Regions from separate parts of the Paenibacillus sp. 01T424 genome, predicted to be linked through region 2. Evidence: riboswitches for the same ligand, from Rfam matches in the RefSeq annotation. Region 2 holds a riboswitch; each other region holds the start of a gene.
What was found. Region 2 has a riboswitch for cyclic di-GMP ahead of AC1DPK_RS20925 (SpaA isopeptide-forming pilin-related protein). Riboswitches for the same ligand answer to the same signal wherever they lie in the genome.
Positions count from the first base shown of each region.

Region 1: linked by a shared signal. The riboswitch ahead of AC1DPK_RS16775 (anti-repressor SinI family protein) and the one ahead of AC1DPK_RS20925 (SpaA isopeptide-forming pilin-related protein) in region 2 are both predicted to bind cyclic di-GMP.
Region 3: linked by a shared signal. The riboswitch ahead of AC1DPK_RS29790 (EAL domain-containing protein) and the one ahead of AC1DPK_RS20925 (SpaA isopeptide-forming pilin-related protein) in region 2 are both predicted to bind cyclic di-GMP.

Region 1 covers NZ_JBFTPZ010000020.1:98,828-103,777, forward strand. Annotated here, with positions in the region: gene AC1DPK_RS16765 (lasso peptide isopeptide bond-forming cyclase) at 1-1,495, opposite strand, end outside; gene AC1DPK_RS16770 (helix-turn-helix domain-containing protein) at 1,901-2,233, shown strand; gene AC1DPK_RS16775 (anti-repressor SinI family protein) at 2,248-2,409, opposite strand; cyclic di-GMP riboswitch class II at 2,426-2,509, opposite strand; gene galE (UDP-glucose 4-epimerase GalE) at 2,703-3,752, opposite strand; gene AC1DPK_RS16785 (right-handed parallel beta-helix repeat-containing protein) at 3,876-4,950, opposite strand, start outside.
Region 2 covers NZ_JBFTPZ010000028.1:88,071-93,020, forward strand. Annotated here, with positions in the region: gene AC1DPK_RS20915 (sensor histidine kinase) at 1-441, shown strand, start outside; gene AC1DPK_RS20920 (response regulator) at 449-1,177, shown strand; gene AC1DPK_RS20925 (SpaA isopeptide-forming pilin-related protein) at 1,343-2,932, opposite strand; cyclic di-GMP riboswitch class II at 2,964-3,047, opposite strand; gene AC1DPK_RS20930 (hypothetical protein) at 3,293-3,754, shown strand; gene AC1DPK_RS20935 (ATP-dependent helicase ComFA) at 3,949-4,950, shown strand, end outside.
Region 3 covers NZ_JBFTPZ010000055.1:26,567-31,516, reverse strand. Annotated here, with positions in the region: gene AC1DPK_RS29795 (metallophosphoesterase) at 1-1,621, shown strand, start outside; cyclic di-GMP riboswitch class I at 1,738-1,823, shown strand; gene AC1DPK_RS29790 (EAL domain-containing protein) at 1,908-4,820, shown strand.

The sequences.
Region 1 (4,950 bases), on a different contig from region 2:
GATAGACTTCATCAAAATGGCTTCTTCTTTCATCGTACACATTTTTGGCTGCAAACCATCCAGAAGCATCAATTCCATATTCACTAAGCCGATTAAATACATCGGTCCTTTTGGCGAAATCGGGATGAATAATCATAGGATAATGATAATTTTCTCCAATGGGGCGCAATTGATCTATAAAGGGGAAAGCAGTACGGCTTACATTTGAAAATACATGAGCACGACCAGAACCGATATTCAGACTATACTGACGCATTTCTCGAAGCAGCTTGATCCATCTCATTTTTTTCAACAATGTGGCGTAATAAGGAATGGCATCTCCCCACGAGATTGACAAATTGCCTCTGCCACCATTAAGCAGCACACCAACTCCTTGCTCCTCTGCTTTCTCAAACATTCCTTTCATCCAGAAAGAATTCTCGAAAAACTTATAAGGCATTTCCATAATATTTAGAAACCCGTCGATTTCGGAGTAAGAATCTCTCCCTTGAAAATCTAGGTAGTGCTCTTCAATACCTCCCACATGCCCAACAGTCGATTCAATAAGTGGTCTTTCATTAGTCAGCATTGATTTGGGTGTATAATCAACAAAGTCGCTTGTAGGTACGTAGCTGAACGTGTGCAGACTTTTATTTTGCGGTCGCAATGCCTTTGAAGCAAAGCCAACAATAGAGCCTGAATCCAAACCGCCGCTAAGCTGTGCTCCGACATTACGATGTGTCCGCAGCCTTGAAGTAACAGCTTGTTGAAACACATCCTGAAATGCCTCAACATACTCATCATTTGATTTAAAGCGTACGACTTCATCTGGTCTCAGTTGGTGATATCTTGCAAGAGTAATTCGTCCTGCAGTTATCGTTATCGTATGAGATGGAGGGAGCTGCTCAATATTCCGATAAGCCGTCTTGGATGCATCCGCAACGTCAACCATGCCAGAAATAGCCAGAAACTCAGCAAGCCATTGTTCATTTAACAATCTCTCCTTACCCAGCAATGTAAGTAAGGGTTCAATTGTTGTACAAAAGGCAACACGCTCATTATTTCGATGATAATAGAGCGTGCGACCTCCGGAGAAGTCTCTAGCACCAAACAGCTTTTGTCTTCTACAATCCCAGATTAGGAAGGCGTAATCACCAGCTAAATAAATAGGTGTTCTATCCCCCCATTTATCATAAGCTAATAAAATTAGCTCGCTATCCGTCATATTTCTTCTTAATTGCTGCTCTACTCCGAGTCGGTTGAATAATTCTATGCGGTTATCAATAATTGCATCTGCAGTTATAACAAGCCCTCGTTCATCATCCAAAAAAGGATTACGTTCATTGATCGACTCAGGTGTAATCCATTGATTATGACAACCTAAAAATATATTATCGTCATGCCAAGCTTGAGCTGTATTACATGGAAACTGAGAAAGTGCCTCCATTAAAGCATCGCCCTGCTGCCATGCCAAACTTTCCTTGCCGGTATGAAAAACTCCTGCGATGGCGCTCATCGTGGCCTCCGGGTGGTCATCGAATTTGTTTTATTAACGTACTTGTTTCAAAAATTAGGCATTTGTTTTTAGTTCTTTATAAAGAACATATTTGAATATTACACCTGAAATAAACCTTTGTCAATGACTTTTCTACGATAAACTGCAAAAAATTCATAGTTTTTGTTCTTTATTAAAAACAAAATGTCGATTAGTTTTTCGCCTGAGTATTTTACAATAAAAACATTTTTTTCAACTCTACATAGTACTCTTATAAATAAAAAAATAACCACTCATTATTAAAATAAGTGGTTTTAATGTTTGAATAAAAAAATAAGTGCGTTATAGCTAACAACCTTTCGTAATTAAGAATAATTCGTTATAATAGAAATAGTCTACAACGATGTGATAACGGAGGAATTTGTTATGATTGGAGAACGCATTCAACTGCTGCGCAAGAGAAATGGCCTATCCCTTACAGAGTTATCCCAACGGGCGGGCGTCGCTAAATCTTATTTAAGCTCCATTGAACGAGGGCTCCAGCAAAATCCTTCGATTCAATTCCTCGAAAAGGTAGGCGCCGTATTGAATGTGACGGTTGAAGATTTTTTAAATACCGATGAAAAAAATGATCGCAAACCCGACAATTTAGACAACGAGTGGGCTGATTTAGTAAGAGAAGCTATGGCTTCCGGTGTGAGCAAAGATCAATTTAAAGAGTTTTTAGAATTTAATAAATGGAAAATTAAGCGCGAATAGCGCTTTTTCCACTTTTATACAGCCGTTACTTGCACATCATTATCCTTACTTTCTTCAAGACAAAGCAATACTTTCCTTACTTCGTCCTTGCTGAATCCCAAAGAACGTGCTTTCATGATTAATGTTACCCATTCCATATCCAATTCCTGAATATCTTCTGCTTTAGCTAGTACCATCTTCCCATGTCCCCCATTCATTTCAGGACGGTTGCACCACTGACTCCATGCGTTTAAGGTGCCCAGATACTAAACGCATTTCAACGTCTCCCATGCTTGTCATTCGTTTATAGATGTATTATAAATCACCACAAGTGCGCATACTGTCGCTTCATGTCTCACAAAAATGATAGATAATTACATTTTTTGTCGAATTTATTTAAGTAATGTTAAACGGAACGAGAAATAGGTAAGAGCTATCAACAGACATAGAAAACAGACCTAATTGTATTTAATTATTACTCAGCTTTTAATTATGATGTTAATTCTTTAATGGAATCTCTAGTGGTCTCTTCCTCATAACCATTTGGATTCAAATATTGCCAGCGCCATGAGTCAGCGCACATCTCCTCTATCCCAAGTGTCGCAACCCAATTCAACTCCGCGTTTGCAAGCATCGTATTTGCATAACAAATGGCAATATCTCCTGGTCTACGATCTGTAAATGAATATGGAATACTTCGTCCCGATACCTTCTCGAATGCATTAATCATCTCTAATACACTATACCCGCGCCCAGTTCCGAGATTAAATATATCCACACCTGATTTGTTCATGATTTTTTCCAGTGCACATAGATGTCCTCTCGCAAGATCCACGACATGAATATAATCCCTTACGCCTGTGCCGTCTATGGTTGGATAGTCATCTCCAAAAATATTAACTTTTTTAAGCCTGCCTACAGCTACCTGAGATATGTATGGCATAAGGTTATTAGGAATACCATTAGGATTCTCGCCAATTCTTCCACTTTTATGTGCACCAATTGGGTTAAAGTATCGTAAAATTGAAATCCCCCATTGCTCGTTAGACTCCGCTAAATCCTGTAAAATTTGTTCTAGCATGAGCTTTGTTCTTCCGTAAGGATTCGTTGCTCCAAGCGAAGAACTTTCTTCAATCGGCACATGTTCCGGTCGACCATATACCGTTGCAGAGGAGCTGAATACAAGCTTATGAACACCATACTTCTTCATAACCTCACACAGGATTAAAGTGCTAGTAATATTAGTGTGATAATAAGACAGTGGCAATTGCACAGATTCACCTACTGCCTTCAATCCTGCAAAGTGAATTACTGCATCAATTGTATGTCTGGTGAAAACACCTTCAAGTCCGATTTGATCCATTAGATCCATTTGATAAAATGTAAAGGCTTTGTTTGTAATTTCTGCAACTCTGTTTAATGAGATGTAGCTGCTATTTGACAAATTATCAACAATAACTACCTCATACCCTGCTTCAAGAAGTTCCACACATGTATGACTTCCAATATAACCTGCTCCACCCGTAATTAAGATAGCCATTTCATTGACCCCTCTCAGCCTTCATTATAAGAAAAGTATTTATTCTTTATTAAGAACACTATATGGAATAAAATCCCTGCATCTTGAAAAACTACAGGGATATATTTTCTTCTTTCACTTACGCTATACAGTACTTCCCAAATCCGAGATATCATCTAGCCAGATATATGGCGCAGTACCTGTCACGGTTACTCCTCTAAATACAGATTTCGTAATAATTGCAGATTTATTTTGTCTCAACCAATTAAAGTTGATTTTACTATTATCAAAAAATGAATGAGAAATGACTGCTTTTTTGTTATTATCTGCTTTTCCAACTACAGCATTAATAAAAGTAGTTCCTGTTACAAGCGAATTTCCATCCATGACGAGTCCAAGATTTTGAAACAATCCATTTCTTAGTGTATTCTGTCTCATATATTTAGTATCACTTGAACCTAGCTGAATATCAGTACTACCTAAAAGAGGAGTCTTTGCACGAATAAATTCACTATTGCTGATATGGCAACCCTCAAACCTTGCAGAGCCTTCAATAAGAGTTAAGCCCTCTACAACTATTGGACGTCCTGCATAATCTTGCGGAACTAATATAGATACATCATAATTTTTCACTGTTACATCCTTGATAACAGCTCCGGCTGCTAATAAATTAAAGTTCGGAGTTAACGAATTATCAGAACGCCAATCTCGTTCAACGGTTATATTGGATAGATAACATCTGCCATAATTATATCTACCCAAGTTAAATCCCGTAACACCCGCATCCTTAAAAATGACTGGCACTCCACCTTGCGATTCAGATACCTGAAACCCTAGTGAAGTAACATTTACGGTATAATACAGCTTATCTGTACTTATGCCTGTCGGAATCTTACCGGACCATTGCTCAAACGATACTTGTGCTCCGTTACCCATAAGATGAGGTGATTTAAATGTGAATGTGCCTTTAGCAACATCAACAGCAGGTGATCCAAAATAACCATACACGCTTGAACCATATACTAAGCCGTTTTTAACCTGACAATTTTGAACAACTGCTCCCCTTACATCCAGCAGTCTTAAATTTCCGTTTCGAATAACAGCTCCGTTAACAAAGTTATCTCCCTGTACCCATAACTCACACCCATCAAATGAATTATTAATGTATTTGACATTTGCGAAATTCGGATTTGAGCTAACACCTCCAATATTAACGCCT
Region 2 (4,950 bases):
CGCCCGATGGCGTTGGATGATTTGGGACTTGTGCCGACTCTTCGTAAATTCACACAGGATTTTGAAGAGAAAACAAAAATACATACCATATTCGAGCTTATAGGTAAAGAAACTCGGATGCCCTCTGCAATGGAAGCGGCGATATACCGCTTAGTTCAGGAAGCTTTTACCAATGCATTAAAACATGCGAGCGCTTCACATGTAATGCTCGAGATTAACTATCAGCCACAGCATATTTCACTCGTAATTCAAGACAACGGCGTTGGATTTAACAGCGATTTAATCGAGCAGGATGCTACTCGAAACGCACATTTTGGATTGGTAGGGATGAGAGAACGCATTGAGCTAATAGAGGGAAGGATGGATATAGACTCAAATCCCGGTAGAGGGACGAAAATTATAATAGATATACCTACTACTGCCGAATCTAGAAAGGAGTAAGATGATGATGATCCAAAGAGCTGCAAGCAATGTGAATACAATCAAAATTTTACTTGCGGATGACCACCAGCTGTTTCGTGAAGGACTTAAGCGGATTCTAAATATGGAAGACGATCTTGAAGTTATCGGCGAATGTGGTGACGGCATTCAAGTTTTGGAGTTTTGCAATCATACCATTCCTGAGATTGTCCTGATGGATATTAATATGCCTATAGAGAACGGTGTCGTGACGACTGAACGATTAAAAAGTATGTTTCCTGATGTTAAGGTTATCATTTTATCTATCCACGACGATGAGAGCTATGTATTCGAAACCCTTCGTAAAGGGGCTACGGGTTACCTTCTGAAGGATATGGAGGCAGAATCGCTAATTAACGCCATTCGTTCCGTTGTCCAAGGTCATGCCTATATCCATCCTAAAGTGACAGGTAAGCTTATTAACCAGCTTCGCCGTATGACGTATTTGGATGAGATGGGAATTGTCTCAGGTGCTGCAGCTGCTCAGGAACCGGGAGTTAAGTTCGTTGCTGGCGATGAAAGCCCATTAACACGCCGTGAGGCAGAGGTGTTAAGGCTTATGGCAGAGGGCAAGAGCAATAAGCTTATTGGAGAGTTTTTATTCATTAGCGAAAAGACGGTTAAAAACCATGTGAGCAGCATTTTGCAAAAGATGGAAGTTGATGACCGTACGCAAGCTGTTATCCAATCGATCAAATATGGATGGGTTACCCTGTAGTAGCCTTTTTGATCATTACTTACATATCGAGCAAACCCCCGTATCGGTTGATACGGGGGTTTTTGTTTGCATAAAAGGTTGCCTTGCGATGGTTGTGTAAAAGAAAAACACTCCTAAGCTGTATAAAACCAGCCTAAGAGTGCGTGGTGAAACATATAATCTTAACTATTTTCTTTGTTTTTGTCTGCGAAGAGAAATGAATCCCGCTGAAAGGGCAAATGCCCCGATGAGATAATAAGGAACCGGACTGCTTTCGCCTGTTTTTGGCAGAGTAGCAAGCGGGACTTGATCTTCATCTACAGCAACAACAGGATCGATTGGCGGCTCGCCTTCTCCACCTTCAGTAACTCCTCCAACAGGTGGATCTTCATCATCAATTTCAACAATAGGTGTTGCTTCAGGTGATGATGTAGGTGTTGTCGTTACTGTAGTTGTTGCAGTAGGCGTGTTGTTAGGCGTGATCACAGGTGTGGAAGGTGGTGTATTGTTAGGTGTACTCTCAGGTGTAGGAGTTGGTGTAGCTGTAGGCGTGCTCTCAGGTGTAGGAGTTGGTGTAGCTGTAGGTGTGCTCTCAGGTGTAGGAGTTGGTGTAGCTGTAGGCGTGCTCTCAGGTGTAGGAGTTGGTGTAGCTGTAGGCGTGCTCTCAGGTGTAGAAGTTGGAGTAGCAGTAGGTGTCGATGACGGTGTTGGAGTAGGCGTAGAGCAGGTTTCGCCTTCATTCACAAGCGAAAGCTCTTTCTCCTTGCCCCAATGGATCTTCAGCGTATTAGGTACAGCTTGTGGATCAGTTGGGTTGACGAGCTCCGTATTCGTTGAAAAGCTTACGGAACCTTTTCCAGGTATTACGCCGTTTCCTGTTTGAGTGGAATTCGGAATTTCCCATGAATAAGAAACCTCGATGTCACTCTCGTTGCTTACTTTCCATGTTCTTGTTTTATTTGGATCGGCGGAGCAGGCTGTTTCAAGTTTGAGCTTAGCCGTATTGATAACTGCTTTTTGCACAGAGTTATCTGTGGTTACTACGATCTGCTGGGTAGCCACTAAATCGGTGGTAAAGCCATCTAAGGTTAATTCTTTTAGTGTATAGGTACCGATAGGCAATTCGTTGAATTGCAAAATACCGTCACTATTGGTAACACCGCTTTTGACTAATTTACCGTCTTTCCAAAGCTCGAAGGTAATGCCTGCATGTGGAGCGCCCTCGACATCATTTAAATGTTTATTGATGATGATACTACCCGTACAGCTGTTCGAAAGCTTTAGATTCCATGCTAAAATTTTGTCACCATGAGCGCCGGGACCTAATGTCTTAATTAAATCTCCGCTATAGATATCTAATTGATAAGGCAAGCATCTTGGAATGTTAATCGTAACGGAGTAAGTACCTGCTTTTGGATATATAATAGACTGTCCCTCAAAAAATGTTTGCTTGTTGTATGGAATGGTTGTATCGCCGGGTCCAGGTGCCCAGTCAGCAGGGCCTTCATAGCCGGAGAAGCTGACTCTAACACAATCTTTTAACGTCTGGAACGTAGCGGTAGCTGTTCCGTTATTATTGACTACGATATTGGAATGCGTGGCAATGACATCCTTGCGATCCGATGAGTACTGTGGACAGCTATTCTCATCTACGAGTGCTGCAGCATTCGTACCTTGATTGCTATCACCTTCGGCCATGGCAATGGAACTAAGCGACAACGAAAAAATTAATAACAGAGCCAGGGCTAAACTGATTTTTTTCCTAAAATAACGCATCTTTCACTCTCCTCTTAGATACGTAGTGGGGTTCCAAGAGGGCCGGTTACACTACTAGCTCCATATAATCCAAGTGTCCAATTGTAGATTATACTTCATCGCTTCCCTAGTTATTTTGATTGTGAAAATCCACTCTCCCTTTCTATATGCGTGCACCGGTTAGATATGCATGCTTTCATATTAAAATGATAACATGTATTGGAAATTGCTCAAGGGTGTTTCTTTGTCAGAAAATGACTAATAATCATCATAAAGCAGAATATATTTTTGGCATAACACACATTTTGTCACCTTGTCCCTTGATTGCGGAACCAGTGGGCTCTTCATGGCATATAGTGTCACAAAGAGGAGGTGGCCGCCATGTTTGAACTTCTACTTCTTGTTATTGGCTGTTATGCTTTGGCTGCATTGTCGGTGCATCTGGCGTATCGAATTTGGCGAGGGCGCCAGCAATCCAGCAAGCATTATGTGCTCGTAGCTGACGTTCAGCAAAACAATATGGAATGGTATGTACGTTCGCTGTTTTCTTTCTCTCGGCGAATGGGGAAAAATGTTCGTTTGACGATCGTAGATCAAGGGGTTACAGAGGAGACACTGGCTATTGTTGAACGATTAGCTAGAAGGGGCGATGAGGTCAGGATTCACTCTAATGGATCTAATCCGTTGTCTGGAAGCGAAGACGGTAAGCGCTCTCAAACAGAGGGTGTGGATGGAACTCAGCTGCTGTGGCTGCTTCAAGCAGAAGGAGTTGTGTCGCTTTCTGATCATGCGGTGCTAATTGATTTGCAAAATCCGACAGATTTGTCGAAAATGCCATTTTAGTATATACTCTACGGTAATGAAATAGTCGGAGTGAAGCACACTCAATAACGCAAATGCGTTGTTGGGTGTGCTTTTTTTTGTTTACCGTGCTTGCCAACATCATTCTCCTTTTGTCTGGGAAGGGAGAGGCTATAGTTAACTTAACAGATGAATAATGAAATCAGTTCTATAAAGTGTCGAGGGAGCGAATAGAGATGAAGGCACAATTGTATGTTGTGAAAGTGAATGGATGCTGGCAGGCTCGACTTACCATCAAGGCAATGGTGGATAAATACTTCTGGATGCATGGAGCGTTTGGTGAAGCGGGATTCTTGAACAACGAGATCGCAGAGGAGGGATGGCTGCTAAAAGAAGAACTGCCGCTCGGGGATGCGTGCGTTGCAGTGGAGCTTTGGGATGCGGCTATAAAACGTGGCAGTGTCGGCAGAAACGGTGCGAGTAAAAGCTTAAATGAAGGAGGACGAAATACTGATTATGAGGCGATTGAGTTATTGGCCGCATGTGCGGAGGAAGCAAAAGCTGATGGGGCGAGTGGAGATGCAGCAGCTGGCGGGTTGAATAGTAGTAATCAGAAATCTAGCGAGCTGGAGAGAAATTATCGGAAATACAGTGGTGGAGTAGAGCAAGCAGTTCATAATGGCAAGATTAGTTTGGGGAGTCGTTGGCGCTTTTTGGGTAGTCGAGGGAAGCGGAAAGGAGCGTTGGCGATAGAGAGGCTTTTTGGTTTAGTGGAGAGGTGGGAGAAGGTAAGGGGCGCTGTGGTTGGGGAAATCGGAGGAGAAGCGATTGCGAATAATGGTGAAAAGCGTAGCAGCGCTAAGGGTTTGGGTGGCGAGGAGGCGGGAGTTTATAGCGCTGAAGAGCTGGGAGAGTTTGCGGCAGGAGCGAAGCTTGCCGCGGGTATGCTGCAGGGACGTGCGCTTTTGCGAAGCGAGGCGCACGCCCTGTTGTCTAGCGCAAGCTGTCCCGGTGCCGCGTCAAGCTGGAGAGAATTGCTCCAGCTTGCTTCGCTGCTCGGGCAGGTGCGCCTGAGCGGATCAATAGCCGCCGTGGGTGGCGGGCGATTGGACGCTTTGGGGCGCCGCAGGCGGGAGCGCAGCTGTTTGCGCTGTGGGAGCGGCGAGGCGCAAATGCACCGCACGGCATGTGCAGCGTGCGGGCGGCACTGCGCCTATTGCATGGCGTGCATTGGGATG
Region 3 (4,950 bases), on a different contig from region 2:
TCAGAAGTTTAATCATCTCGTATCGCTGTCGAAGCCTTTCTACAGAATGGTAGGAAAATCAGGACCATCCTATTATGTGACTCACGCGCCATGCGAGAACAAATATATTGGCAAGCTGGATGTGAATTCGATCCGTCATCAGCGCAATTTTAGACTCGACCGATCGGCGCCGATTGAAGCACAGCTTGCGTTTCTGAAGCGGGATGCAGCAGGAAACCAGCCGTATCATGTTTTTGGACATGTGGCTGCTAAACAAACATTTCGGATCAGAAATAAAATCCATTTGGATTCAGGCGCAGTTCACGGCAATCTGCTAACCTCGGTTTCTCTGTCGGTGAAGCCGACTTTCAAATCACAGAAATCGGCAATAGCCGGCATGGAAGGCGAGCTTCCTGCTCTCTTCAAAGAGGAACGCAAAGTATCGCTGCAGGAGCTGGATGATGATGAAGCCCGCAGATTGCAGTATTGCTCGCGCAATAAAATTAACTTTATTTCAGGAACCATGTCTCCTGCAGATAAGGATGAAGCGGCGGGTGAGCTGGAATCGCTGAGGAAAGGGCTGAACTATTTTATGGAGCGCGGTGTTAAAGAGGTCGTGCTGCAGCCCAAATATATGGGATCACGCTGCAATGTTTATTTGCATGCAGATATCGAGCAATGTTTTGCAGTGAGCCGCAATGGGTACAAAATAAATAAGGTTGACCTAACCGCTGTTTATGAGCGACTGCTGCAAAGATTCGGAAGCTACATGAAGGAAAACGATATATCGATGCTTCTGCTGGATGGCGAGCTTTTGCCATGGGAGGCGCTGGGAGAAGGTCTCATCGAAAAGCAGTTTAAGCCAATTGAGAAGGGGCTTGAGACAGAGCTTGCATTCCTGAAGGCGAATGGATTCGAGGAAGCGTTCGGAAAGCTTGCGCATGATTTCAAGGAAAGTGGTTTTGAAAAGGATCAGTTTCACCTTAGCAAAGGGGCTATTAATGAGAAATATGGCCTAGCCGTCTACCAAAACTTTAAACATGTTCATTCTATTCTTGAGAAAAACAGGCCAATTGATGAGCATATCAAAGCATATGAAACGTATAAGAGGCAGCTGGAGCTGTATGCCGAGGCTGGGGAGCTTGAATACAAGCCATTTTCGCTGCTCAAAATCGTATACGTAGACGGAAGCGAGCAGCTGCCAGCGTGGAAAACCTCGGAGATGTATCGTTTCCTCTCTGACGATCCATTCATCACGCTTGTTCTGTCTGATGCGGAGAGCTATGAGCTTGCAGAAAAATATTTCTACACGCTTACGGTAGACAATCATATGGAAGGTGTCGTGATTAAGCCGGAGATGCCTCAGCCGTACACGGTTCCCTATATGAAAGTGCGCAATAAGGAATACATGTCTATTATTTACGGTTATGATTATAGATTTCCGCACAAGTACAATAAGCTCATCAAGCAAAAAAATATTACGCAAAAGCTTCGTACATCATTTAACGAGTACCGGCTAGGACAGCATATGCTGGCGATTCCTTTTGCTGAAATTGCTCCAGAAAACGATGGATATCAAGCGGCTGTTGCGAATCTTTTGTTTGAGGTTGCCAAAGAGAAGGAAATAGATCCTAGATTGTAAATCATCAATATACCAAACCTCCCAAAATGGGAGGTTTTTCTACATCATTCGACCTATTATGAAATTGGTTATGGTATATATCGGAATAATATGGAATACTGGTATATGTAAAAAGTCCTAGTAAAAAGCAAAGTTGTCGAAAGACAATGACGCAAAGCCAACAGGCCTAAAGGAAATTTCCAAAGGTGGCTGGGTTGCCAAAAGGATGAGTGATAACATACCTATATCCTCTCCTTAAAAACTTCAGGTTACCGCCTACGTTATGAATAAGAGGGGATATTTAGCAATGAAACAAATGATTAAACGTTTTAATGGCAATGTTAATGTTGGTAGTTTTAATATTGTTCAAAAGTTAGCTAATTTAGGCTACTGGGAGTTTGACCATATTCGCAGAGAAGCATCCTGGTCGAATCAAATGTTCGAAATATATGGTATGAAATCTGATTTCTCGATGACGATTGAACAATTTTTTGAGTTCGTGCATCCCGAAGATCGTGAGCGCGTTAATGAGCAGTTCCACCTTGCAATTGAATCAAAAAAGGAAAGCGTTTCCGAGTACAGAATCGTTCGTCAGGGCGGTGAAGTTAGACATGTGGTGGAAAACATTACGTTCATACGGAATGCCGAAAACGAGATATTGTTGACGATAGGCATGATTCAGGATGTTACGGAAAATAAAAAAATACAGCATCGCCTCACACTAGAAGAGCAGCTTTATAAATCGATATTTGAAAACAATCCTGATGCTGTCTTTTCTTTAGACGCACAAGGGCGTTTTTTGTCATGCAATTCAGTGCTTGAGCAACTTTTTGGATATACGAAAGAGGAAATTATTAATGATAGTTTTCATAAATTTGTAGATGCCGCAGCGCTGGATAAAACGATTCAATATTTTGAGCAAACGGTCAAGACGCTGAATCCTCAAAACTATGATACGACAGGCATTACGAGAACAGGGCAAACGGTCGAATTTAATGTGACCAATATTCCAATCATTATTAATAAAAAGCTTATCGGTGTCTACGGCATTGCCAAGGATATTACGCAGCAAAAAATGATTGAGCAGTCGTTGACTGAGACCGAATTAAAATACCGCAGTATTGTCGAGCAATCCATTGTCGGTATTTTTGTCGCGCAGAAAAACAACTTCGTTTATTCAAATGATCAGCTCAATAAAATGTTCGGTTATGACTCCTTGATCGGTATGGATATTATACAGACGATTCATCCCTCAGACCGTGAAGCCGTCGTTAATCAGCTAACGAAGTTACAGGAGGGGCAGTCTTTATCTAATTTCTGCCACAGAGCCATTAAACAAGATGGGACGAATATTCATTGCGAAGTGCACTATAATCAAGTGTCAAATATGGGTGAGCAAGCGATCGTTGGCGTAGTCCTTGATATTACGGATCGAAGCAAGGCTGAGGAATTAAATCAATATTTGGCTTACCACGATTATTTAACGGAGATGCCAAATCGCAGAATGTTTGAAGACCAGCTAGATAAGCAGCTAAGGGTAAGCGAGTATTTTAAGCAGAGGCTGGCGATCATGCTGATTGACGTGGATCGTTTCAAATATGTAAATGATACGCTGGGGCATCCGATTGGGGATGAGCTGCTGAAACAAATCGCCTTCCGATTGATGAGCAATTTACGTGATGGCCAAACCGTATTCCGACTTGGCGGAGACGAATTTGCAATTATTATAGCTGATGTAAAGCAGCAAAACGAAATTAAGGATATGGCAGCTACTATTATTRGGCTTATCAATGAGCAATTTTTGATAGAAGGATATGAGCTGAATGTAACTGCAAGTATTGGAATCAGTCAATCGCCTGGCGATGGGAGCTCGGTGGAGCAGTTGATGAAAAATGCGAATGCGGCTCTTTATCATGCGAAGTCCAGAGGCAGCAACCAATCACAGTGCTATTCCGCTTCTTTAAATGTGCAATCATTCAAATTATTTTCACTCAGCAATGATTTGCGTAAAGCGCAGGAAAGAGGAGAGCTGTTCCTTCATTATATGCCTCGCGTACATTCGCAAACGATGGAAATTGTTGGCGTTGAGGCGCTGCTGCGCTGGAATCATCCGGATTGGGGATTGGTTGCTCCGTCTGAATTCATACCGATCGCAGAGGAAACGGGGCTTATTGTATCGATAGGAGAATGGGTGCTTCGCGAAGCCTGTATGCAGCATAAACGGTGGCAGAGCTTAGGCCTGCCTTCGGTTACGCTGTCGGTTAACTTTTCGGTGCAGCAGCTTCTTCAGCAAAATATATTGCATACCATCGATCAGATCATCGAGGAGACAGGAATTTCCCAAGATCGATTGGAAATTGAAATAACGGAAAGCTCCTTTATTAGCAATGAGAATGCGGTGACTGAATTGCTGCTGGAGCTGAAGAAAAGAAAAATCAAAGTATCGCTTGATGATTTTGGAACCGGCTATTCCTCTCTTTATTTATTGAAGCGCTTGGCACTCGATACGATCAAAATTGATCGGTCATTTATCGAGGAGTTGATGACGGATCGTAGAAATAAAAGCATTATTGAATGCATTATTCAATTGGCTGGCGAACTGGGCATGCAGGTGGTGGCCGAAGGTGTTGAAACGAAGGAGCAGTTCAACTATTTACGCGAGCAGCGATGCGATGAAATCCAAGGTTATTATTTCAGTCGTCCAGTAGAGCCGGACAGCATCGTACAACTTTTGAGCCGAAGATCTTGTAAAGAGCCTGCTTTATTTATGCCAAGTAAAGAGGTGCTCGTTAATCGGAGAAAAAGCTTTCGAATCGATTTGAAGCATTGTCTATTGGCAGAGATGACCATTACGATGTTCAAAGGTAGCAGTGTGAAGCTTGGGAGTACAGAGGTGTTTGTTCGAAACATCGGACCAGGCGGGCTCCGGTTTATTGTTGGTGTGAAGTTGCCCGTTAACAGCGATATTCTCTTGATGTTTAAGACGAAAATTCTTAATCAAATGTATGTGCTATTCGGATTTATCGTCTGGTACAATGAACTGGGCAAAGACATTTATGAATATGGTGTGCAATTTCAATTAAAAGAAAAGCAGCAGGATGAGCTCGTCAATACGCTTAATTTCCTAGCCATTAAGCAGCGTGATGGCATGCTTCCTCAAACACAGGTGTATGTGGGAGATCCGATACTCCGGATTAAGGAATTGAAAAAACATAATTAAAAATGAGATGGAAAAAGCATTTTACATTCGGTAAAACCGGGGCGTGAAATGCTTTTTTTGTGCAACATAAAAGTTTTGCCGCATCGGTCTTTGGGTAAAAGGAAATAGTAGTTATTGAAAAGGAGGATGT